Regions from separate parts of the Bacillus sp. TL12 genome, predicted to be linked through region 2. Evidence: riboswitches for the same ligand, from Rfam matches in the RefSeq annotation. Region 2 holds a riboswitch; each other region holds the start of a gene.

Region 1 (7,822 bases), on a different contig from region 2:
GCTAAATAACATACTTCTACCTTTTTTACTTTCTTCTCTTTTTCAAACAGAGAAGCAATACGTTTCATATCTTGTAACGTCTCAAGATCACTACTCCCCCTTGCAACAAGCAACAGGGTTACCCCACTTTCATACTCTTTAATACCGCTTCCCTCATACGTAGCGGACACGAGTGATTCCGAAACACCAAACGGATTTCCGTAAGTAATTGCAATGTGAGGATATTTATTTTGCATTTTTTGGAGTTCATTTGGGATATCTTCTTTCATATGCCCTGCCGCTAATAAAAAGACAGGAACAACGACAATTTCTGTTGCTCCTCTTCTTACGCAATTAGCAAATCCCTCTGGAATATCAGGCTGTGCTAATTCTAAAAAACATAGTTCTTGAATAGGAGCTGATACACGGTTCATACAAGCAGAAACAAAACCTACTGCTTCCTCTTTCGCCTCTTTCAGCCTACTTCCGTGGCATATATATAATACAGCTTTCATTTTATAACACTCCGCTTACAGGATACGTAATGTCCGCCTGTTGTTCAAACCAATGAATTTTTTCACGGAAACGAACAACTTCCCCGATTACAATCATACTCGGATTTTGGACCTGCTCTTTTTCAGCAATCGTTACAATTGTTCCTAACGTTCCTGTAATGGTTCGCTGAGATGATGTAGTTCCCCATTCTACAATAGCAACTGGCGTATTTTCTCCTTTTCCATGTTTCAGAAGTTGTTCACATATATAAGGAAGATTACTTACTCCCATATAAACAGCAAGCGTGTCAACACCTTTCGCTAAGTTTTCCCACTTTACTTCTTCTTCAGCACCTTCTTTTCGATGCCCTGTCACAACCGCAAAACTTGCACTCGCATCTCGATGCGTTACGGGAATCCCCGCATATGCAGAAGCAGCTATCCCTGCTGTAATACCAGGTACAATTTCAAACGGAATACCATGCTTCGCTAACGCTTCTGCTTCTTCACCACCTCTTCCAAATACAAACGGATCTCCACCTTTTAATCGCGTTACAATTTTTCCTTTTTTTGCATATTTAACAAGAAAGGCGTGAATAGTTTCTTGTTTCATTGTGTGATAGTTTGGGAGTTTTCCGCAATATATTAAGTCAGCATCTGGCTTCGCATAAGAAAGTAACTCTTTATTTACAAGACGATCGTATAAAATAACATCCGCCCGCTCGATACACTTTACTCCTTTTACAGAAATTAAATCCGGATCTCCCGGCCCTGCACCAACAATATATACCTTTCCCATCATCTCTCCTCATTTCTACTATAAAGTGAAACTTCCATCAGTGGGGAGTTTCATCCCCCACTGATGGTTAGTTGAACCAATCGGGCACTTACGGACAGTTATCCTCCACCTAACTTCTTCGATTTCCTAAAATCCTAAAGTGAGGGTATTACTGCCCGTTAGTGCGGGGTAAAGTGAAACTTCCATTCCTATTACGAATGGAAGTTACTATTCAAATCGGTGTCATTTTGTATTACAATGTCTCCTGCTCATGAATAACAAATGCTGCACCTTTGCGGATCTTCTTTTTTTCATGCAGAGAGATTTCCTTCACTTCTGGCAACGGTAAAAAATACTTCTCCAATTCTACCTCAACAAGTCTAAATGCCTGTTCCTCACTTTGTGCAACAACTACTACAGGAACAACACCATTTGCCAACACTGCTTCAAAACGATACAAATCCATATTGCTCCCCCCTAAGATGCAATCACTTCTTCTAAAATTGTATTTAACGCGGATTGTAAATTTTCTACTCCAACGCGTTCTGCAAACTCATAAAAAGTTTCAGCTGGCAGTTTATGTTCTTTAAAGTATGTTAAAAACGATACAAGAACATCCGGAAGGTCTTCCCCATCAATCTTCCCTTTTAATTTTTGGTTATAAACACCACCATCTAATAACGTACCACCTACATAAATTTCAAACGCTTCAACAATTCCTTTTTCTTTCGTCTTCAATTTCACGCCTTGTAATCCGATATCCGCAATCTGCCTTTGACCACATGAATTTGGACATCCCGTCATATGAATACGAACTGGTACATCAAGTACAAGTTGTGTATCTAAATAGTCTGCAATATTTCGTAAGCGCGCTTTTGTTTCTACCAATGCGAGATTACAATACTCAATTCCCGTACAAGAAACTGCATATCCAATAAATGATTTTGGTTTTGCTGAAATCGATTCAAACAATGGTTCTTGTAAAAGTGCCTCGACGTTTTCTTTAGGAACATTGGGAATAATAAAATTTTGCGAATTACATGTGCGAATCTCGCCATTTCCATACTGCTTCGCAATTCTAGCAAGTTCAAATAACTCCTCAGAATGTAAACGTCCAACAGGTACGTTAAAACCAACGTATGATAAATCACCTTGTTTTTGCTTATGAACACCGTAGAAATAACCTGCATTCCATCCTTTTAAAGCATCGTTTCCTTTATCGTGCAAAGGATCTGTATATTCTAATAATTTTTCTTTGAATTTTTCCGCACCCCAATCAGCAACTAAAAATTTCAAACGTGCTAAATGTCGCTTTTCACGATATCCGAAATCACGGAAAACCGTAGCAATTGCAATTGCTACCGACTTCACTTGTTCAGGAAGAATGAATAAATCTAACTCCTGCGCTAAATACGGACGAGCAGATAATCCCCCGCCTACTCGTAAATGAAAGCCTTCCACTATTTTCCCATCAATTTCTTTTGTAGCTGGAGTAAAGGCAGCACAGTTAATTTCAGCATTTGCTGCATTATATACATTTGTACTAATTGACATTTTAAACTTTCGAGGCAAATTCGAAAATTCTTCATTATGTTGGAAGAACTCATATACCTCTTTTACAATTGGTGCTGTATCAAATAATTCATCACCATCAATACCAGCAAGAGGATTCCCAATAATATTTCTTGTAATATCACCACAAGCTCCCGCCGTTGATAATCCCACTTTTTCTAGACGGTTAAAAATATCTGGCATTTGACCAATTTCAAGCCAATGAAATTGAATCGCCTGTCTTGTAGTAATATCAAGAACGTCACGACCATAATCTTCTGCAATAGAAGCCAATACTTCGACTTGTTCATTCGTTAAAATACCAGAAGGAATATTTACACGCATCATGAAATACCCTGCTTCTTTTGGACGTTGTAAATATAATCCTGCCCATTTAAAGGAATCCCACTCTTCTTTCGGAATAGAATCAAACCCATTTTCAGCATAATACGGGATAGCTTTAAAAATTTCCAAGCCATCTTTTTCTAATTTCTTTTTCTCTGTAGCATTTAACTTTTCATTGTTTGCCCACACTTTTTCATAACTCATTTTTATTCCCCCTATATAAAGCTACGCTCTTGTAAGTAACCGATAATTTGTTCTGCACATTGTTCGATTGAATAAAGATGTGTTTCTACTACCACTTCTGCCTCTACAGGTTCTTCATATGGCGAATCAATACCGGTAAATTGCTTAATATCACCTTGTCTCGCTTTTTTATACAGTCCTTTGGGATCACGTTTCTCACATTCTTCTATTGGACATTTTACAAATACTTCAATAAATTCATCTTTTTCGAGAATATCTCTTACTTGCTGACGATCTACTCGAAATGGAGAAATAAATGCTGTTAGTACAATTGTCCCTTGATCTACAAATAACTTCGCTACTTCACCAATTCGGCGAATATTTTCTGTCCGATCACTTTCGGAAAATCCTAAATCTTTATTCAAACCATGACGAATGTTATCGCCATCTAGTACATAATTCCCAATATTTTTTTCGAACAATTTCCTAGCAACCGCATTTGCTACTGTTGATTTTCCAGAAGCTGATAATCCGGTGAACCAAAGTACAAAACTGTGGTGGCCACTTTTCTTTCGTCTTTCTTCTTTTGAAACAGATGCTGTATGCCAAGTTATATTTGTTCCCATCCTACTCTCTCCTTATTTTGTAACGGCTTCTTTTTGTAAACCACGAATTAATATTTCTACAACTTCTTTACGGCTAAATGTACTTGGCGGGATTTCCCCATTTCGTAACATTTCTCGTACTTTTGTACCAGATAAAATAACGTGGTCCTCTTTACTATGCGGGCACGTTTTCGTAGAAGCCATCGCTTCACATTTTGTACAATAAAAACTATGTTCAAAAAAGAGCGGTGTAATCCCTAACTCTTCTACTGTAAAGTTGATAAAAATCTCCTGGGCTTCGTACGTTCCATAATAATTTCCTACTCCAGCATGATCACGTCCTACGATGAAGTGTGTACAACCAAAGTTTTTTCTAACCAGTGCGTGAAATATTGCCTCGCGTGGTCCTGCATAACGCATTGCAGCTGGAAAAACACTTAAAAAAACACGATCACTTGGATAATAATTTTTCAAAAGCGCTTCATAACTTTCCATGCGCACATCAGCTGGAATATCATCTGATTTCGTTTCACCAACGAGCGGATTTAAAAATAAGCCGTCTACAATTTCCAGCGCAGACTTTTGGATATATTCATGTGCACGATGAACAGGGTTTCTCGTTTGAAAGCCTACTACTGTTTTCCAGCCTCGCTTTTTAAATTCTGCACGCGTTTCACTTGGATCTAAATGATAAGAAGGAAACTTATCATTTTCCAAACGCTTTACAAGCGTAATTGTTCCTCCAACATAAACATTCGGTCTATCATATAATTTTTTCACACCTGGATGAGCAATATCCGTCGTTTTATAAACATACAATGCTTCCTTCTCTTTATCCGGTGTAAAAATATCTTCTATTTGAATAACGCCATACGTGATTCCTTCTTTAACAAGACGAACCTCTTCACCAATTTGAAATTGTTCTGCCTGCTCTTCTGTTATCGGTAGTGTAATAGGTATACTCCATACATCACCGTTTACTAAACGCATTTTTTCTACTACAGATTGATAATCCTCTTTCCCTAAAAATCCTGTAAGCGGACTATAACCACCTATCGCAAGAAGCTCTAAATCACTTAAAGCAATTTTGTCTAATTCAATTTCTTTTGCAATATTTTTTGTGTCATATGTTTCATCAACACGATTTACTAATATGTTTGTTTTACTCATTTTTCTGTCCGCCTCTTTCACATATATTTAAAATCAACCATGACCTTATTGATAATGAAGACCACATTCCGTTTTCATCTTTCCAGCCCATCGTCCGTCCCTTGAATCTCCACCTTCTCCCACAGACAACGTGCATTTTTCACACCCTATACTTGGGTAACCAATGTCGTGTAATGGATTGTAAGGTAAATCATGCTTATATACGTAACGCCATACTTCCTTCCACGTCCAATGAATGAGCGGACAAATTTTAATAGACTGAAAGCGATGATCTTGATTGATAAACCTTGTATGTTTACGCGTTTCAGATTGTTCCCTTCTCAGCCCTGATATCCACGCTTTTCCATTCGTTAAAGATTCTTCAAGCGGTAAAATTTTTCTTAATTTACAACAAAGATTGGGATTATGTTCCCACAGCTTATCTCCATGTTTTTTTGCTTGCTCTTCAAGCGTAAGCGAAGGTTGCTTTTCAATAATTTCGAGATCCGGAAACCTTTCCCGTACTCGTTTAATTAAATCGTATGTTTCTTGAAAATGAACGTTTGTATCTAAAAAAACAACTTTCGCAGATGGATTTACTTGGTTTATAAGATGTAACAAAACCATCCCCTCTACACCAAAGCTACATGCGTATACAATTTCACCTTCATACTGTTTATAAGCCCACTCTAGTACTTGCAGTGCTCCTTTTGTTTCATCTTCTTCAGAAAAAGAAATGAAGTCCTCTTTCCATGTTCCATACGTCAGCATGTTTTTCCCCCCTGTAACGCAAAAAGACGGTTTTAACCTAATACAATAGGTTAAAACCGCCTCTAGTTTTTCTAGTCAGCGCTTTTTACTTTAAGCGTACTTTTTCACTTTTTTCAAGCTGAATCACTTTTCCATCTTGCACAACAATTGTAATAGAACCATATTTCATATCCGCAAGCATCGTTTGAATCTTTTCAGCTACTTCGTCAAAATGTCCACGCACTCCCACGAACAGCCCCCCTTTTTATTCATAAAAAAAATCTTTCCCATTTCGAAAAGACTGTTCGGTAATATATTTTACCTTATCTTTCAAAATGGATGCCATTTTGCTGGACTTAGCACCTTGCTCCTATAAGCAGGTTGCTGAGCTTCGTAGGGCCAGTTCCCTCCGCTTCTCTTGATAAGCTTTGTATTTGTATTTTATCATAATTCTGATTTTTTTCAATCCTAGTTTTCCGATATATTTTATATTTTTTATTTTTTTAAAGGAGTTGCCCAGTTCGAACAACTCCTTTTTATTGATTATACAAGCTCTTTTATGCGTATGCGATCGTTCCTAATTATATTTTCATATGTTTCGCGTTCGACAACGACTTGTGATGCCCCGCCTTTTGCAAATACTACAGCCGGTCTGCGTATGCGATTGTAATTATTCGCCATAGAATATCCATATGCTCCCGTACAAGAGATTGCTAACAAATCTCCTGAAGTAACTTGTGGCAGTTCTATATCCCAAATTAGCATATCTCCACTCTCACAACACTTTCCAGCAATTGATACAATCTCTTCGGCATTTTCTCTTCCTCTATTAGCAAGCATTGCCTCATAACGTGCTCCATATAAAGCTGGTCTTAAGTTATCCGTCATTCCTCCATCAACTGACACATATTTACGAATACCTGGAATATCTTTTACAGCTCCTACTGTATAAATTGTTGTTCCTGCATCTCCGACAATACTACGCCCTGGTTCAATCCAAATTTCAGGGAGTGGATAATTCTTTCTTGTAAATTGTTCCCTCACTGCATTCGTTACAGCATGCACATATGTGTCAAGCGTAAGCGGTGTATCAGACTCTGTGTAGCGGATTCCAAATCCTCCACCAACATTTAATACAGTTACTACATAGCCAGTTTCTTCTCTTATTTCTTCTAAAAAGTTCCGTAATACTTCAATCGCCCGAACAAATCCTGCTGTTTCAAAAATTTGCGATCCAATATGCGAATGAATACCTAACACATTATAATTTGATTTCTTTAGTGCTATTTGAATCGCCTGCATTGCCTGGCCAGTAGAAACTCCAAAACCGAATTTCGAATCATCTTGCCCTGTTGTAATATATTCATGTGTATGCGCCTCTACTCCAGGTGTAACTCGAATTAATATATTTACAATTTTTCCATACCGCTCTGCTAAGTCATGTAATATTTCCATTTCCAAGAAATTATCTACTACAAAACAGCCAATACCTGCTCGCAGCGCCATTATGATTTCTTCTTCCGTCTTATTATTACCATGAAAATGAATGCGTGATGCTGGAAAACCAGCTTGTAAAGCAGTATATAATTCGCCACCAGAAACAACATCTAAAGACATATTTTCTTCACGAGCTACTCGGCACATCTCCATGCACAAGAACGCCTTACTTGCATATGCTACTTGGTAAGAGAACCCACTTTCCTGGAATGCACGATGAAATGCGCGACATTTTTCACGAATAGTAGCCTCATCGTATACATAAAGTGGTGTCCCATATTGTTTTGCTAGCTGCGTTGTATCGCATCCTCCAATTTCTAAGTGTCCTTGGTCATTGATTCGGCTTGTGCCGTGTAAATACATTTGAATTCCTCCCTTATTTCCTCTAAAACTCATACCCTCAACCATCTTCTATTCATTGCAGCACGCTTTTAGGTAAACAAAAAACGCGCGGAACAATGTTCACACGCGTTTCTTATTAGGAATAATGT
Region 2 (8,040 bases):
ATGATTTATTCGAATTTTTAAGTTTCTGTTACAGACTATAACAAGAATAAAAATCATTTGTCAATATTTTTATTTATATAATTCTGGACGTCGATCAGCAAAGACAGGAATTCCCTTACGCACTTCCTTAATTTTTTCTAACTCTAAATTCCCATGCAAAATAGACTCTTCTTCTCCTGCTTCTGCTACAATTTCTCCCCATGGATTAACAATAAGAGAATGTCCAGCAAATACATTATTTGGATCCTCTCCTGCTCTATTGCATGCAACCACATAACATTGATTTTCAACTGCTCTCGCTTGAAGAAGTAAACGCCAATGAGCTAAGCGAACAAGTGGCCATTCTGCTACAACGAATAATACATTTACCCCTTTTACAGTATGAACACGCATCCATTCTGGAAAACGAATATCATAACAAATGACACCACCGCACTGTACACCATCCAATGTAAATTCTCCTGTTTCATCACCTGCTATTAAATAGTTATGTTCATTCATCAACTGGAACAAATGAACCTTACTATACTCACTTTGTAGTTTTCCTTCACGATTCACTGTATACATCGTATTCGTAACACCATGCTTTGTTTGCTTCGCAATAGAACCACCGACAATATTCACACCATATTGCTGTGCCCAATCTGAAAGAAGTTGCTTTGTTTGAATCCCATCCCCATCTGCAATTTCCGGCAATCTCTCCAAATCATAACCAGTCGTCCAAAGTTCTGGTAATACGATAACGTCCGGTTTTCCTTGCATCGCCTCTTCTATTTTTTTCTTTGCATTTTCAATATTTATTTTTACATTACCAAAAGCAATATCCATTTGAATACATGCGACTTTCACTTTATCCACCCCATCTTCAATTATTTTTTCTTTACAAAAACTTAGAAAGGTTATATCATTTGTCACTAGAATTGTAACAACTTTCAAAAGAGGTGGAAAGTATGAAATATTTTCAACCTTCCGAGATTGTAACATCATTACCAACGCAATTTTTCGCTTCACTTGTTGCAAAAGTTAACAAAGTCGTCGAAGCAGGGCACGATGTTATCAATCTAGGTCAAGGTAATCCAGATCAACCAACACCGCCGCATATCGTAACAGCTTTACAACGTGCAGCAGAAAAAGCAGTTCATCACAAATACCCCCCATTTCGCGGACATGAAAGCTTAAAAAAAGCCGTTGCGACATTCTATGAACGTGAATACGGAGTCAAAATAAACCCTAAAACAGAAGTCGCTATTTTATTTGGTGGTAAAGCTGGGCTGGTTGAATTGCCGCTTTGTTTTACAAACCCTGGTGACACAATACTTGTACCTGATCCAGGATATCCTGACTATTTATCAGGCGTCGCTTTAGCGAAAGCAAAGTTTGAGACGATGCCATTATTAGCAGAAAATGACTTTTTACCGGATTACACTAAAATCAATGATTCTATTGCCAAACAAGCTAAAATGATGTTTTTAAATTATCCTAATAATCCAACTGGTGCTATTGCATCAAAAGAATTTTTTGAAGAAACAATATCATTTGCAAATGAAAATGATATTTTAGTAGTTCACGACTTCGCTTATGGAGCAATTGGTTTTGACGGCAACAAACCAACTAGCTTCTTACAAGTAGACGGTGCAAAAGATGTTGGCATTGAAATTTATACACTATCAAAAACATTTAATATGGCTGGTTGGCGAATCGCCTTTGCAATTGGTAACGAAAGCGTCATTGAAACGATTAATTTATTGCAAGATCATATGTATGTTAGTATATTTGGCGCTGTACAAGAGGCTGCTAGCGTTGCATTATTAAGCTCACAATCTTGTGTAACAGAGCTAGTTGATCGATATGAATCTAGAAGAAATGCACTTATTTCAGTATGTCATTCAATCGGTTGGAATGTACTCGCACCAAAAGGCTCTTTTTTTGCTTGGCTTCCTGTTCCAGCAGGTCTTTCATCTGAGGAGTTTGCTGATATATTATTAGAACAAGCTCATGTAGCTGTCGCACCTGGAGTCGGATTCGGCGAACACGGTGAAGGTTACGTTCGGGTCGGATTATTACATACAGAAGAACGGTTACAAGAAGCAGTTCAGCGAATTGATAAATTAAAAATTTTCAAAAAACCATTGACACCATAAAAAAACTCTGTCAAAATTCAGATATCGAAAAAATTTAAACATTTCTAAATACTTCTTATCAAGAGCAGGTGGAGGGACGAGCCCGACGAAACCCGGCAACCGATCTACAATTGTAGGCACGGTGCTAATTCTCGCAGCATTACGCTGACAGATAAGGAGCTGGTTGTAAAAAAACCTCTCCTTAGCTGAGAGGTTTTTTTATTTAACTAGGAGGTTATGAAAATGAGCGGAATAACAGCAACTTATTTAATTCATGATGATTCTCATAATTTAAACCAAAAAGCGGAGCAAATCGCTCTCGGTTTGACAATTGGTTCATGGACTCATTTACCACACTTATTACAAGAACAATTAAAACAACATAAAGGCCACGTCATTCATGTTGAAAAATTAGAAGAACAAGAACATGTAAATGTGTACCTTGGAAAAAAAGTAACGCGTGGACTCATTAAAATTCATTATCCATCATTAAATTTCAGCCCTGATTTACCGGCCATTTTAACAACAACATTTGGAAAATTATCATTAGATGGCGAAATTAAATTGATTGATTTAACATTTTCAGATGACTTAAAAAAGCATTTCCCTGGTCCTAGATTCGGTATTGAAGGAATTCGAAATCTCTTACATATTCATGACCGTCCACTTCTAATGAGTATTTTCAAAGGAATGATTGGACGCAATATCGGATATTTAAAAACCCAGCTACGCGATCAAGCAATTGGCGGTGTAGATATTGTAAAAGATGATGAGATTTTATTTGAAAACTCATTAACGCCACTTACGAAACGAATTCATACTGGAAAAGAAGTATTACAATCTGTATACGAAACATATGGTCATAAGACTTTATATGCAGTGAATTTAACGGGACGCACATATGACCTTAAGGAAAACGCAAAACGCGCTGCACATGCTGGTGCAGATATTCTTCTGTTCAATGTATTCTCGTATGGATTAGATGTATTACAATCTCTTGTGGAAGATAATGATATATCCATTCCAATTATGGCTCATCCTGCTGTAAGCGGTGCATACGCTTCATCGGAATTATATGGCCTTTCTTATCCATTGCTACTTGGAAAGCTACTTCGTTATGCTGGTGCAGATTTTTCTTTATTTCCATCACCATACGGCAGTGTTGCATTAGATAAAAACGAAACTCTTCTTATTACAAATGCATTAACTGAACAAGATCAATCTTTAAAACAAAGCTTCCCTGTTCCATCGGCTGGCATCCATCCTGGTTTTGTTCCATTTATCCTTCGTGATTTTGGTAAGGAGGTTGTCATTAATGCAGGTGGTGGTATTCACGGTCATCCAAGCGGTGCACAAGGCGGAGGAAAAGCGTTCCGAGCAGCAATTGATGCTACTTTGCAAGGAACACCATTACATGAAGTCGGTAACACTGATTTACATGTTGCACTGCAATTATGGGGAAACCCATCTGGCGAGGTGAAACTATGAACCTTCAGATTTTTTGTGACTTCGATGGTACGATTACGAACAATGATAATATCATTGCCATTATGGAGAAATTCGCTCCACCAGAATCTGAGGAGATAAAACGAAGGATATTATCACAAGATCTTTCTATTCAAGAAGGAGTCTCACAACTTTTTAAATTATTACCAACAACTTTGCATGATAATATCATCAAGTTTCTAAAAGAAACGGCTAATATACGCACTGGTTTTGAAGAGTTTTTGCAGTTTATAAATGAACATAACATTTCTTTTTATATTATTTCTGGAGGAATGGATTTCTTCGTTCATCCCCTCTTAGAAGGGCTCGTTCCGGAAAACCGAATTTATTGCAATACAACTGATTTTTCTGAAGAATACATCAAAGTAAAATGGCCACACCCTTGCGATGAACATTGTAATTATAACTGCGGCCTTTGTAAATCAACATTAATTCGACAGCTTAGTTGTAAAGATGCTTTTCATATTGTAATAGGTGACTCCATCACAGATTTACAAGCAGCTAAACAAGCTGATAAAGTATTCGCCCGGGATTTTCTTATTACAAAATGTGAAGAACACCATATTCCTTACACACCATTTGAAACGTTTTATGATATTCAAACTGAATTACGGCACTTGTTGGAGGTAAAGCTATGAAACAACTTTTTCATCAATGGCATAACCTAAGTGAACTAAAAAAAGAATTAACCAGTCGCAACTGGTTTCCAGCAACAAGTGGAAATATTTCTATAAAAGTAAATCACGAACCACTTACTTTTCTTATCTCAGCAAGCGGGAAGGATAAAACAAAAACAACACCTGATGATTTCCTATTAGTTGATTATCAAGGAAAACCTGTCTTAGATACCGATTTACGTCCTTCTGCCGAAACCATATTGCATACGCATATTTACAATCATACAAATGCTGGTTGCGTCCTGCATGTCCATACAACTGATAATAATGTCATCACAAATTTATATAAGGAAGAAGTTATTCTTCGTAACCAAGAAATTATTAAAGCTCTTGATATTTGGGAAGAAGGTGCAACCATTCACATTCCAATTATTGAAAATGATGCCCACATCCCTTCACTTGGAGAGAAATTCAAGAAGCACATCCATGAAGATTCAGGAGCTATATTAATCCGAAACCACGGTATTACCGTTTGGGGAAAAGATAGCTTTGACACAAAGAAACGATTAGAAGCATATGAGTTTTTATTCCAATTTCATATAAAACTATTATCAATTCAGGGAGGCGTTTCACATGGCGCAAATTCGTATTCATGAAATAAATACCCGCATTGAAAATGAAGTAGAAGTGAAGCAATTTTTACAAGGAGAAGGCGTTTTATATGAGAAATGGGATATTTCAAAACTTCCTGCTCATTTAAAAGAAAACTACTCCTTAACTGATGAAGACAAAAAAGAAGTTTTAACAATATTCTCTAAAGAAATTGCTGATGTTTCAGAGCGTCGAGGTTATAAAGCACATGATGTTATTTCCCTTTCAAATGCAACACCTAACCTCGATGAGTTATTAATTAACTTTAAACAAGAACATCATCATACAGACGATGAAGTTCGTTTTATTGTCAGTGGGCATGGCATCTTTGCCATCCAAGACAAAGATGGTCGCTTCTTCGATGTTGAACTTGAACCTGGTGATTTAATCTCTGTACCTGAAAATGCAAGACATTATTTCACATTACAAGATGATCGCCAAGTTGTAGCCATTCGTATCTTTGTTACAACGGAAGGCTGGGTTCCTATTTACCCCGCTATTCGCGGGCAGTAAGTTCTCCACTCAAGCTTGAGAGAGAAACAAGGAAGATAGGCGGGAGATCAACTGCCCATAAAAGCCTGATTGGTGAGGGCTCATAATCAGTGGGGGATAAAGCCCCCCACTGATTAAAGCTTCACTTTACTAAGGTAGTTAGTTGAATAAAAGGAATTGGACCCCCTTTTCCTTCCTTTTATTCACTCTACATATATACATCCTCCTATGGAACAGGCTTATTTCAAAAATATGAAATAAGCCTGCTTTTTTATTTTCTCCCGCCTCGCAGATTCATCACCTAGAATAAATGATCCCCTTATTTTTTCTTTTTCCATTTTATCAAGTATATTTATCAATAATTTTTGAACATTTTTTGAACTTTTTTCTGAAAATTCTGTTTAAATTGTGTTATAATACAAATAATAGAAAATGTATCGAAAAAACTGTAAAAGAGGGGGAAGAACATGAATTTAATTATAGCACTTATACTTGGGGTTACTTGTGGAGCTATTCCTGCTATTCTCGGTGCAATTATGGAGGAATTAGAAATTGGTATGTTAGGTTTTGTCGCATCTTCTGTAAGCGCTTTACTTTTTGGCTTGTACGGTGCTATTCCTGTCGCTATTCTCTTTTCATTATATATATTACGTCATGCTCGCACAAAGCAATTCAATCGAAACCATATGGCCCAAATCATTCCATTTCCAATTGAACGCTCTCGTCGTGCTTCAAGCTTATAATCTCATTATTATATCCTCACAATATATCTACTTTAATACAGCCTACCCTTGTCAAATTTAGCTTCCAATTCCAAAAAACATTTTAAACATAATAAAAAAGTCCTCATTTGAGGACTTTTTTATTTATTAGCTTCCAAAAACTGAAATAGTTCTTGTAAATGGAGAGCATCTTCTCCATAACTAACAGATACATAACATACTCCATCAATTTCAGCATGCATATAAAGAGCGATACCTTCACGGTCATACTTTAAAGCTAAATAAAATTCCATTTCTTCTAGCATTTTCTTTGATGTTCGAATAACATAATGGCCATTCTCATCACGTCCATATTCAAATGTTGGCTCAAAATCATATTTTTGTTTAAATGCTGCTTGTTGTTTATCATTAATCGGCATACAAGTTGTACGCTGCACAGCATCAATCATTCCATCAAATGTTTCTAAATTCATCATATTACCCCCTTATGTATTTTTTATATAATACTTGTGTTCCACTATCTTCCTCTCCCGCTTCTATTAATTGTTCATATAAGTCTTTCGCGAGGGTTAAACCTGGTACAGGTAATTCTAACTTTTCAGCCTCATCTAATGCAATCTTCATGTCCTTCATGAAGTGTTTTACATAAAACCCTGGCGCAAAGTCCTCCTTTAGCATACGCGGAGCTAAATTACTTAATGACCAACTACCAGCTGCTCCAGTTGAAATACTTTTTAATACTTTATCTGGATCTAATCCCGCTTTCTTTGCATACGCTACCGCTTCACAAACTCCTATCATATTAGAAGCGATCGCAATTTGATTACACATTTTTGTATGCTGTCCACTTCCTGCTGACCCTTGTAATTGAATATTTTCTCCTAACTTCTCAAATAACGGCAAACAAGCTTCATATACTTCTTGATCTCCACCAATCATAATAGCCAGTCTACCTTCTTTTGCACCAATATCTCCTCCCGATACTGGCGCATCTAAAGTATGTACATTTTTTGTTTTTCCATTTTCATATATACGTTTTGCTAACGTTGGTGTCGATGTTGTAAAATCAATTGTAATTGTCCCTTCATTTGCATGTTCCAGAATTCCCTCTGTTCCAAAATAAATTTCTTCTACATCATGCGGATATCCTACCATCGTCATAACAACATCTACATTCTTTACTAATTCTTTTGGCGAATTACACCAATGCGCTCCTTCTTTTAATAAAGAAGTTGCTTTTTCTTTCGTACGGTTATATACATATACTGTATAACCACTTTGTAATAAATGATGTACCATACTTTTCCCCATAACACCTGTACCTATAAAACCAATTGACGAAATTACTTGTTTCATCCACTCATCCCCTTTGTTCTAATAAGTCACTTACCATTTTTCGAAATTCCTTATTGAAATCATCATTTATACTATTTTGTACATTTGAAAATAAGATAACAAACGTTCCCTTATCTTTATTAAAATTATTAAATGTATTCCAACCAGCTACTACACCATGATTATGAAAATAATCAGGATAAATATAAAAACTAAATGCATACTTTTTTTCTGCTGAAGGCATAAACATTGCTTGTATACTTTGCAGTGAAAGAAGTTTTCCATTTATAATTGCTTCATCTAATTTCTTCATATCCCCAACTGTAGTATACATCTCACCGCAGCCATATAGCCAGTTCATTGCTAATTTTGGAGCTGGTACAAGTATATTATTTTCCTTTTTGTACCCTTTCGTGAAATATCTCTCTCCTAGCGCCATATTCCCCATACCTGACTCATGCATGCCCGCTCGCGCAAATATATTTTCCTTTACGTATTCTTCTAAAGGCTTCTTAGATATATTTTCTATAATATAAGCAAGCACCATATAATTATAGTCAGTGTATTCCCAACCAGTACCAGGTGGAAAAGCTACTT
Region 3 (7,822 bases), on a different contig from region 2:
AATATTGGAAGTGGCGAAGGACAACAATGGGGAATTGGTTTAACGAACGGTGGTAATGCAGACGAAAGTATTCATAATATGTATATCGTAGTATTTCAAACAATTGCAGATTATTTGAATAGATAATGAGGAGCCTTTGTAGAGGGCTTCTTATTTTTTTCTTTTTAAATAAACGTTTGTTTAAGACGTATGTTCGCTTTTGGAGTAGCTAATCTACTAATCAAACGTTTGTTTAATATATATGTTCGATTTTTATATGAAAACGAAATGAGAGGAAAAAAATTTTATATATAGAAATGGCGGAAAATAAGGAAAATTTGCAGGACAAACGAAAATTGTGACGAAATAAGTCAAAGTTTAGAAAAGAATCGTTTGAAATAATAAAACGTTTTCTATATGATAAAGATAAAGGTTAGCAAAAAGTAGGTGAATTTATGACAGTAACATTTTATTCATATCCAAAGTGTGGCACATGTCAAAAAGCGAAAAAATGGTTTGAGGCAAACGATGTAGCATATGAAATGATTCATATTGTTGAAAATCCACCGTCAAAAGAAGATTTGCGTAATTTACATGCGAAAAGTGAATTGCCATTAAAAAAATTCTTTAATACAAGTGGAATGCGTTACCGTGAACTTGGCTTAAAAGATAAGTTAAAGGAAGCAAGTGAGGACGAAATGTTCGAACTTTTAGCATCTGATGGCATGTTGATTAAACGTCCACTCGTAACAGATGGCACGAATGTAACACTTGGTTTTAACGAAGAGCAGTTTGAAAGTGTGTGGAAAAAGTACCAATAAGGTATTTTTACATAATTAATACATTCACTGGAGGTACAGTCATGAGCATTCCAAATCATTTACGTTACTCTGAAGAACACGAATGGGTAAAAGCTGAAGGCAACCAAGTTGTTATCGGTATTACTCATTTTGCACAAAGCGAGTTAGGCGATATCGTATTCGTTGAACTTCCTGAAGTAGGTGCAACACTTGAAGCTGACGAGCCATTCGGAAGCGTAGAATCTGTTAAAACAGTTTCTGAATTATACGCACCTGTAAGTGGTAAAGTTGTAGCAGTAAACGAAGAATTAAGTGACCAACCGGAGCTTGTTAACGAATCTCCGTACGAAGGTGCATGGATGGTTAAAATTGAACTTTCTGATGAAAGCCAATTAGAAAAGTTATTATCTGCAGAAAAATATGCAGAAATGACAAACCAAGACTAATTCTAGTCAACAAAAAGGATAGCCTGTGTGCTGTCCTTTTTGTTTTGTATTGTGGAACGAAAGAGCGCCTCTACGCCAGAAGCTCCATCCCCCTCACATTCTGAGCGAGCCGCCCCGCTTTTCTTTGCAAAAATAAACAGGAAACAACATGAAAATATCGAATATACTATATACTAAAGTAAGGTTGTTTTATAGTATATGGTGATCGGGTGATGACATATGGTCTATGTAGAGAAAGTCATTATTGTCGAAGGAAAATCAGATAGAAGAAAGATTGAATCTATTATTCGTGAACCAGTGGAAATTGTTTGTACAAATGGTACAATTGGTTTGTCGAAAATGGATGAGCTCATTGATCAGTTTTTTGATAAAGAAGTATATGTGCTAGTGGATGCTGATGCTGCAGGTGAAAAACTTAGAAAACAATTTCGAAAAGAATTCCCGCAGGCCGAGCATATTTACATCGATCGTTCGTACCGTGAAGTGGCGACTGCTCCTTCTAATCATTTAGCGAACGTATTATGGGGAGCTGACATTGACGTTTATACAGAATATTTACGGTAAGGAATGATAGAAGTGATTGACTGGACAAGTGCTGAAGCTACAGCTCTAATAGCAGACCAAGAAAAAACAGTGTTATATGTATATACACCAATGTGTGGAACATGTCAATTAGCAAAGAAGATGTTAACAGTGGTAGAAGCGACTATATCTGAGTTGGAAATAGGAATGCTGGATTTAAACTATGCGCCACATTTAGCGCGAGAGTATGAGATAGAAAGTGTACCTTGTTTACTCATATTTGAGCTTGGAACACTTGTGAAGAAAATATATGCATTTCATTCGGTGGAATATTTATATACAGAATTACAGTAGGCGGCAAAGTTTTTGCCGCCTCGACATATTTCTTGGGAAATATGCCTGAACGATAGAAGGGATACGTTATTTGTCGAGAGAAAGTAACAGGATTGCTGTTTGGGAAGATGGAATGGTATTAGTAGAAAGTGAGATGAAGGATGTGACTAGAATGGGATTATATTCGTTGCTTCAATCATTTGTAACGTATGCTAATAGCCAATATCATCTAGAACCGCTTCTTCGGCAAGGAGAAAAAACGATTAATTTTCGTTTTGGAGATGAGTATTGCTCACTTCAAATTTCAAGAGAGTATATACAGCTTTTGAAAGAGACACAGGGAACGGAGCAACTTATTTGTTTTCAGGAAGAAGATTTAAGACGATTAGTTACTGGAAAGGTTCGGTTGCAAACACTATTACACAGCGGACGTGTGCAATATAACGGAACGTATCGTACGATGTTATTATTAGAATCTGTATTTCATATATGTAAGCCAATGCCAGTAGGTGCTTAATAGTCTGAAGTTTCGTTTTTTAAGAATTTTTTTGTTGACATAGTGGATGTATGTTGATACAATTTAGTTCATAAAATATAGACAATTTCATAAATTTTAAATCAGACGAAAATTAAATCTGATTTCTCTTATCAAGAGAGGTGGAGGGACTGAGCCCTATGAAGCCCGGCAACCGTCAATTTTTATATTGAAATGGTGCCAATTCCTGCAAAGCAAATGCTTTGAGAGATGAGAGGAAGGGATCATGTTGATATACGCATATAAACCTTTCTGCTCATTCTAAAAGCAGAAAGGTTTTTTTGTTGTTTGAATGAGGAGGACATTCGAATAATAAGAGGAGCGATAGCGATAGATTTCTTGCATGAAAAATAAAAAATTGTGGAGTAAATCTAAACGAGCCGCTTGCGCTTTTTATGCAATCCAGCTCCAACGGCTAGAACAGTCGGTCGTTTCACCCCTTCCTATGAGGCAAAGAGCGCCTCTACGTCAGGGGTTCGGGCGTCCTCTTGTTCTGAGCAAGCCGCTTGCGCTTTTTAATTCAAAAAGGGGTGAACATCATGATTTTATTGGAAAACGTAAAGAAAATATATAAATCAAAAAGCGGTGATGTCACTGCTGTAGATGATGCCAATTTAAAAATAGAAAAAGGCGAGATCTTTGGTGTTATCGGATATAGTGGCGCTGGTAAAAGTTCTTTAATTAGATTATTTAATCAATTAGAGAAACCAACTTCTGGACAGATTACGATAGCGAATCGTGTTATTTCAGCAATTACTGGAAATGAACTTCGAAAAGCAAGACAAGAAATCGGAATGATTTTTCAGCACTTTAACTTACTTTGGTCACGAACTGTACGTGAAAATATCGCTTTTCCACTTGAAATTGCAGGTGTCGATAAAGAGCAGCGAAAAAAGCGTGTGGATGAGTTGATTCATCTGGTTGGATTGGAAGGAAGGGGCGATGCATATCCATCTCAATTGAGCGGTGGACAAAAGCAGCGCGTTGGGATTGCAAGAGCATTAGCAAACAATCCGAAAGTGCTCTTATGTGATGAAGCGACATCAGCACTTGATCCAGAAACAACAGATCAAATTTTAGATTTACTATTAGATATTAATAAACGACTTGGCTTAACAATTGTGCTGATTACACATGAAATGCATGTAATTCGCAAGATTTGTAATCGCGTTGCGGTCATGGAAAAAGGAAAAATTGTAGAAAGTGGTCCTGTTCTAGAGGTATTCCGTGACCCGCAGCAGGAGATTACAAAACGTTTTGTACAACAGCTTACGGATTCTGAAGATACAAATGAAACGATTGAGAGCTTATTAGAAAAATATCCAGATGGAAAAGTCATTCGTTTACAGTTTATTGGAGATTCTGTAGAACGCCCGGTGCTTCAAAGGTTAATGAGGCGAGAGGATCTAGAAGTAAGTGTTTTGCAAGGGAATATCGCTCAAACAAACAATGGATCTTACGGGAATTTAATTGTGCACTTAAATGGTTCAGAAGCAGCAATCCAGCAAGCGATAGCAGGAATCCATCAAGAACAAGTAGAGCTGGAGGTGATTGCACATGGATAAGTTATTAGCGAACGTTGATTGGAGTAAAATGCTAGAAGCGACAGGTGAAACATTATATATGACGGCAATCGCAGCGCTTGCTACATTTGTTTTTGGCCTTATTTTAGGATTATTACTCTTTATGACATCTAAAGATAACTTGTGGGAAAACAAAGCGATTCATACTGTAATTGGAGCGTTTGTAAATATCTTTCGTTCCATTCCATTTATCATTTTAATTATTTTATTAATTCCATTTACGAAGATTCTCCTTGGAACAATTCTTGGAGCAAGTGCAGCACTTCCGGCTTTAATCATTGGAGCGGCACCGTTTTATGCAAGGATGGTTGAAATTGCACTTCGCGAGATTGATAAAGGGGTTATTGAAGCCTCAAAAGCAATGGGAGCAAAAACGAGTACGATTATTTGGAAAGTATTGATTCCTGAATCATTACCAGCGTTAACTTCTGGTATTACAGTAACGACAATTGCACTTGTAGGCTATACAGCAATGGCTGGTGTTGTCGGAGCTGGTGGTCTTGGTACACTTGCTTATTTAGAAGGATTTCAGCGTGGGAATAACGATGTAACAATCGTTGCAACAATTTGTGTATTACTCGTTGTATTTTTAATTCAGTGGATTGGTGATCGTGTAACAATTCGAATTGATAAACGATAATTAAAATGGGAGGGTGTTTCAAATGAAAAAATTATTACTTACAGCACTTATTACAACGTCAATTTTTGGGCTAGCTGCTTGTGGTGGGAAAGATAAAGATGAAAAAAAACTTGTTGTCGGAGCTTCTAATGTACCACACGCTGAGATTTTAGAGAAAGCAAAACCGTTACTTGAGAAAAAAGGTATCCAATTGGACATCAAACCATTCCAAGATTATGTATTGCCAAATAAATCTTTAGCAGATAAAGAGTTAGATGCGAACTACTTCCAGCATATTCCGTATTTAGAGAAAGAGATTAAAGATAAGGGCTACAAGTTTGAAGTGGCAGGGAAAATTCATTTAGAACCAATCGGTGTATATTCTCAAAAATATAAAAGTTTAAAAGAACTTCCAAACGGAGCGACAATTATTATGAGTAACTCTGTTGCCGACCATGGACGTGGTTTAGCGATTTTACAAAAAGAGGGCGTTTTAAAAATTAAAGATGGTGTAGACCCTGTTAAAGCGACTACAAAAGATATTGCGGAAAATCCAAAAAATTTGAAGTTTAAAACAGATATTGAGCCTGGCTTATTGCCACAAGTGTATAACAATAAAGAAGGCGATGCGGTTTTAATTAACTCAAACTATGCGATTGACGCAAAATTAAACCCAGAGAAAGATGCGATTGCGATCGAAGGAAATGACTCTCCGTATGCAAACGTAGTTGCGGTTCGTAAAGGTGATAAGGACAAAAAAGAAATTAAAGCACTTGTAGAAGTGTTACATTCTAAAGAGATTGAGGACTTTATTAATAAAGAATATAAAGGGGCAGTTGTTCCTGTGAAAGAATAATTGTTTTTCATAAGGGCTGGTAAATGCCAGCTCTTATTTTTCCTTTTGGAAGTAAGAAATCGAATGATAAGAAAAAGATCCGTATACGATATTTATTCTGAAAATTACAAAAAAGAAGGTGCCGTCATATGAAGAAAATCATACTATCAGTTTTTATAACAATATTTGCACTTGCGTTAGCAGCTTGCGGTGGGAAAGATGAAAGTACACTGGTTGTTGGAGCTTCTAATGTGCCGCATGCTGTTATTTTAGAAAAAGCACAGCCAATATTAGAGAAAAAAGGAATCAAACTAAAAATTAAAACATTCCAAGATTATGTGTTACCTAATAAAGCGTTAGCCGATAAAGACATTGATGCCAACTATTTTCAACACATTCCTTATTTAGATAAGGAGATCGAGGAAAAGGGATATAAAATTGTAAATGCAGGGAAAATCCATTTAGAGCCAATGGGAATCTATTCTAAAAAATATAAAAGTTTAAAAGACCTTCCGGATGGTGGGACTGTTATTATGAGTAATAACGTAGCGGAACGCGGCCGTATGCTTGCATTATTGCAAAAAGGTGGCGTCATTAAACTGAAAGATGGTGTAGATATCGTTAAGGCGACAGTCAAAGATATTGTGGAGAATCCCAAGAACTTGAAGTTTAAAACAGATGTTGAGCCAGGGCTTTCACCAAAGTTATACGAAAATAATGAAGGTGATGCTTTATTCATTAATTCAAACTATGCAATTGACGCAAAATTAAATCCTACAAAAGATGCAATTGCAATTGAAGGATCAGATTCTCCGTATGCAAATATTATTGCCGTTCGTAAAGGCGATGAAAAGAAAAAAGAAATTAAGGAATTAGTAGAAGTGTTACATTCAAAAGAAATTCAAGATTTTATTAATAAAGAATATAAGGGAGCGGTACTCCCGGTAAATGAGTAGGCATGAAAGGGGCTAGGAAATTTCCAGCCCTTTTTTCTTTATATAAATAAGAAGAAAGGTGTATCATAATAGGATGTGAGGGAAATACTTATATACATTTGTGAAAAAATTGTTACATTTTCTCAGCGTTTGCGATATTATTTTATTTGATATAAAATTAGAATGAGAATAAAATGAGAATGTGAATGTTTTAGGAATTTTTAAAATGTATATAGAGGATTAATGGAGGTATTGAGATGGCTGGTTCTACATTAACGGTTAAAGACTTACATGTATCAATCGATGGGAAAGAAATTTTAAAAGGTGTAAACCTTGAAGTAAAAGGTGGAGAAATCCACGCAATTATGGGACCTAACGGAACGGGTAAATCAACTTTATCTTCTGCAATTATGGGTCACCCAAAATATGAAGTAACAGAAGGGAGCATCATCATCGACGGTGAAGATGTATTAGAAATGGAAGTAGATGAGCGCGCACAAGCGGGTCTATTCCTAGCAATGCAATATCCAAGTGAAATTAGCGGAGTAACAAACGCTGACTTCTTACGTTCTGCAATTAATGCACGTCGCGAAGAAGGCGATGAAATTTCTCTTATGAAATTTATCCGTAAATTAGATAAAAATATGGAATTCCTAGAAATGGATCCAGAAATGGCACAACGTTACTTAAATGAAGGTTTCTCTGGTGGTGAGAAAAAACGTAACGAAATTCTTCAATTAATGATGATCGAGCCAAAAATCGCAATCTTAGATGAGATCGACTCTGGTCTTGATATCGATGCACTAAAAGTTGTATCTAAAGGTATTAACGAAATGCGCGGCGAAGAGTTCGGTTGCCTAATGATTACGCATTACCAACGTTTATTAAACTACATCACTCCAGACTTCGTTCACGTTATGATGAACGGTCGTATTGTTAAATCTGGTGGCCCTGAGCTTGCACAACGTCTAGAAGCTGAAGGTTACGACTGGATTAAAAAAGAATTAGGTATTGAAGACGAAACAGCAGAGCAAGAAGCGTAAGAGAGGAGCATAAACATGACAATCGGTACATTACCTTTCGATCAAGAAACAATCCGTCAGCGCGCTAGCGAAGTAAACGAAGCTGCTTGGTTGACTGAGTTCCGCTTACAAGCTCTTGCACAAGCAACTGAACTTCCAATGCCAACGCCTGATAAAACAAAAATCGATAAATGGGACTTTATCGGAAAAGGT

What was found. Region 2 has a riboswitch for S-adenosylmethionine ahead of mtnW (2,3-diketo-5-methylthiopentyl-1-phosphate enolase). Riboswitches for the same ligand answer to the same signal wherever they lie in the genome.
Region 1: another riboswitch for S-adenosylmethionine. It lies ahead of LOK41_RS12605 (YezD family protein); the one in region 2 lies ahead of mtnW (2,3-diketo-5-methylthiopentyl-1-phosphate enolase).
Region 3: another riboswitch for S-adenosylmethionine. It lies ahead of LOK41_RS18285 (methionine ABC transporter ATP-binding protein); the one in region 2 lies ahead of mtnW (2,3-diketo-5-methylthiopentyl-1-phosphate enolase).

Annotation. Positions count from the first base shown of each region.
Region 1 covers NZ_JAJJBY010000011.1:41,971-49,792, reverse strand. The annotation lists gene LOK41_RS12640 (sirohydrochlorin chelatase) at 1-494, opposite strand, end outside; gene cobA (uroporphyrinogen-III C-methyltransferase) at 496-1,272, opposite strand; gene LOK41_RS12630 (DUF3906 family protein) at 1,505-1,717, opposite strand; gene LOK41_RS12625 (nitrite/sulfite reductase) at 1,729-3,351, opposite strand; gene cysC (adenylyl-sulfate kinase) at 3,363-3,956, opposite strand; gene sat (sulfate adenylyltransferase) at 3,969-5,105, opposite strand; gene LOK41_RS12610 (phosphoadenylyl-sulfate reductase) at 5,151-5,855, opposite strand; gene LOK41_RS12605 (YezD family protein) at 5,941-6,084, opposite strand; SAM riboswitch class I at 6,155-6,262, opposite strand; gene lysA (diaminopimelate decarboxylase) at 6,378-7,694, opposite strand.
Region 2 covers NZ_JAJJBY010000026.1:9,173-17,212, forward strand. The annotation lists gene LOK41_RS20005 (carbon-nitrogen family hydrolase) at 70-936, opposite strand; gene LOK41_RS20010 (pyridoxal phosphate-dependent aminotransferase) at 951-2,141, shown strand; SAM riboswitch class I at 2,194-2,299, shown strand; gene mtnW (2,3-diketo-5-methylthiopentyl-1-phosphate enolase) at 2,364-3,608, shown strand; gene LOK41_RS20020 (2-hydroxy-3-keto-5-methylthiopentenyl-1-phosphate phosphatase) at 3,605-4,264, shown strand; gene LOK41_RS20025 (methylthioribulose 1-phosphate dehydratase) at 4,261-4,899, shown strand; gene LOK41_RS20030 (1,2-dihydroxy-3-keto-5-methylthiopentene dioxygenase) at 4,877-5,407, shown strand; gene LOK41_RS20035 (hypothetical protein) at 5,854-6,129, shown strand; gene LOK41_RS20040 (DUF3909 family protein) at 6,249-6,581, opposite strand; gene LOK41_RS20045 (NAD(P)-dependent oxidoreductase) at 6,586-7,464, opposite strand; gene LOK41_RS20050 (serine hydrolase domain-containing protein) at 7,469-8,040, opposite strand, start outside.
Region 3 covers NZ_JAJJBY010000021.1:30,370-38,191, forward strand. The annotation lists gene LOK41_RS18255 (hypothetical protein) at 1-126, shown strand, start outside; gene LOK41_RS18260 (arsenate reductase family protein) at 435-800, shown strand; gene gcvH (glycine cleavage system protein GcvH) at 842-1,225, shown strand; gene LOK41_RS18270 (toprim domain-containing protein) at 1,445-1,789, shown strand; gene LOK41_RS18275 (thioredoxin family protein) at 1,793-2,101, shown strand; gene LOK41_RS18280 (hypothetical protein) at 2,253-2,597, shown strand; SAM riboswitch class I at 2,723-2,832, shown strand; gene LOK41_RS18285 (methionine ABC transporter ATP-binding protein) at 3,155-4,180, shown strand; gene LOK41_RS18290 (methionine ABC transporter permease) at 4,173-4,838, shown strand; gene metQ (methionine ABC transporter substrate-binding lipoprotein MetQ) at 4,861-5,673, shown strand; gene metQ (methionine ABC transporter substrate-binding lipoprotein MetQ) at 5,802-6,608, shown strand; gene sufC (Fe-S cluster assembly ATPase SufC) at 6,845-7,630, shown strand; gene sufD (Fe-S cluster assembly protein SufD) at 7,646-7,822, shown strand, end outside.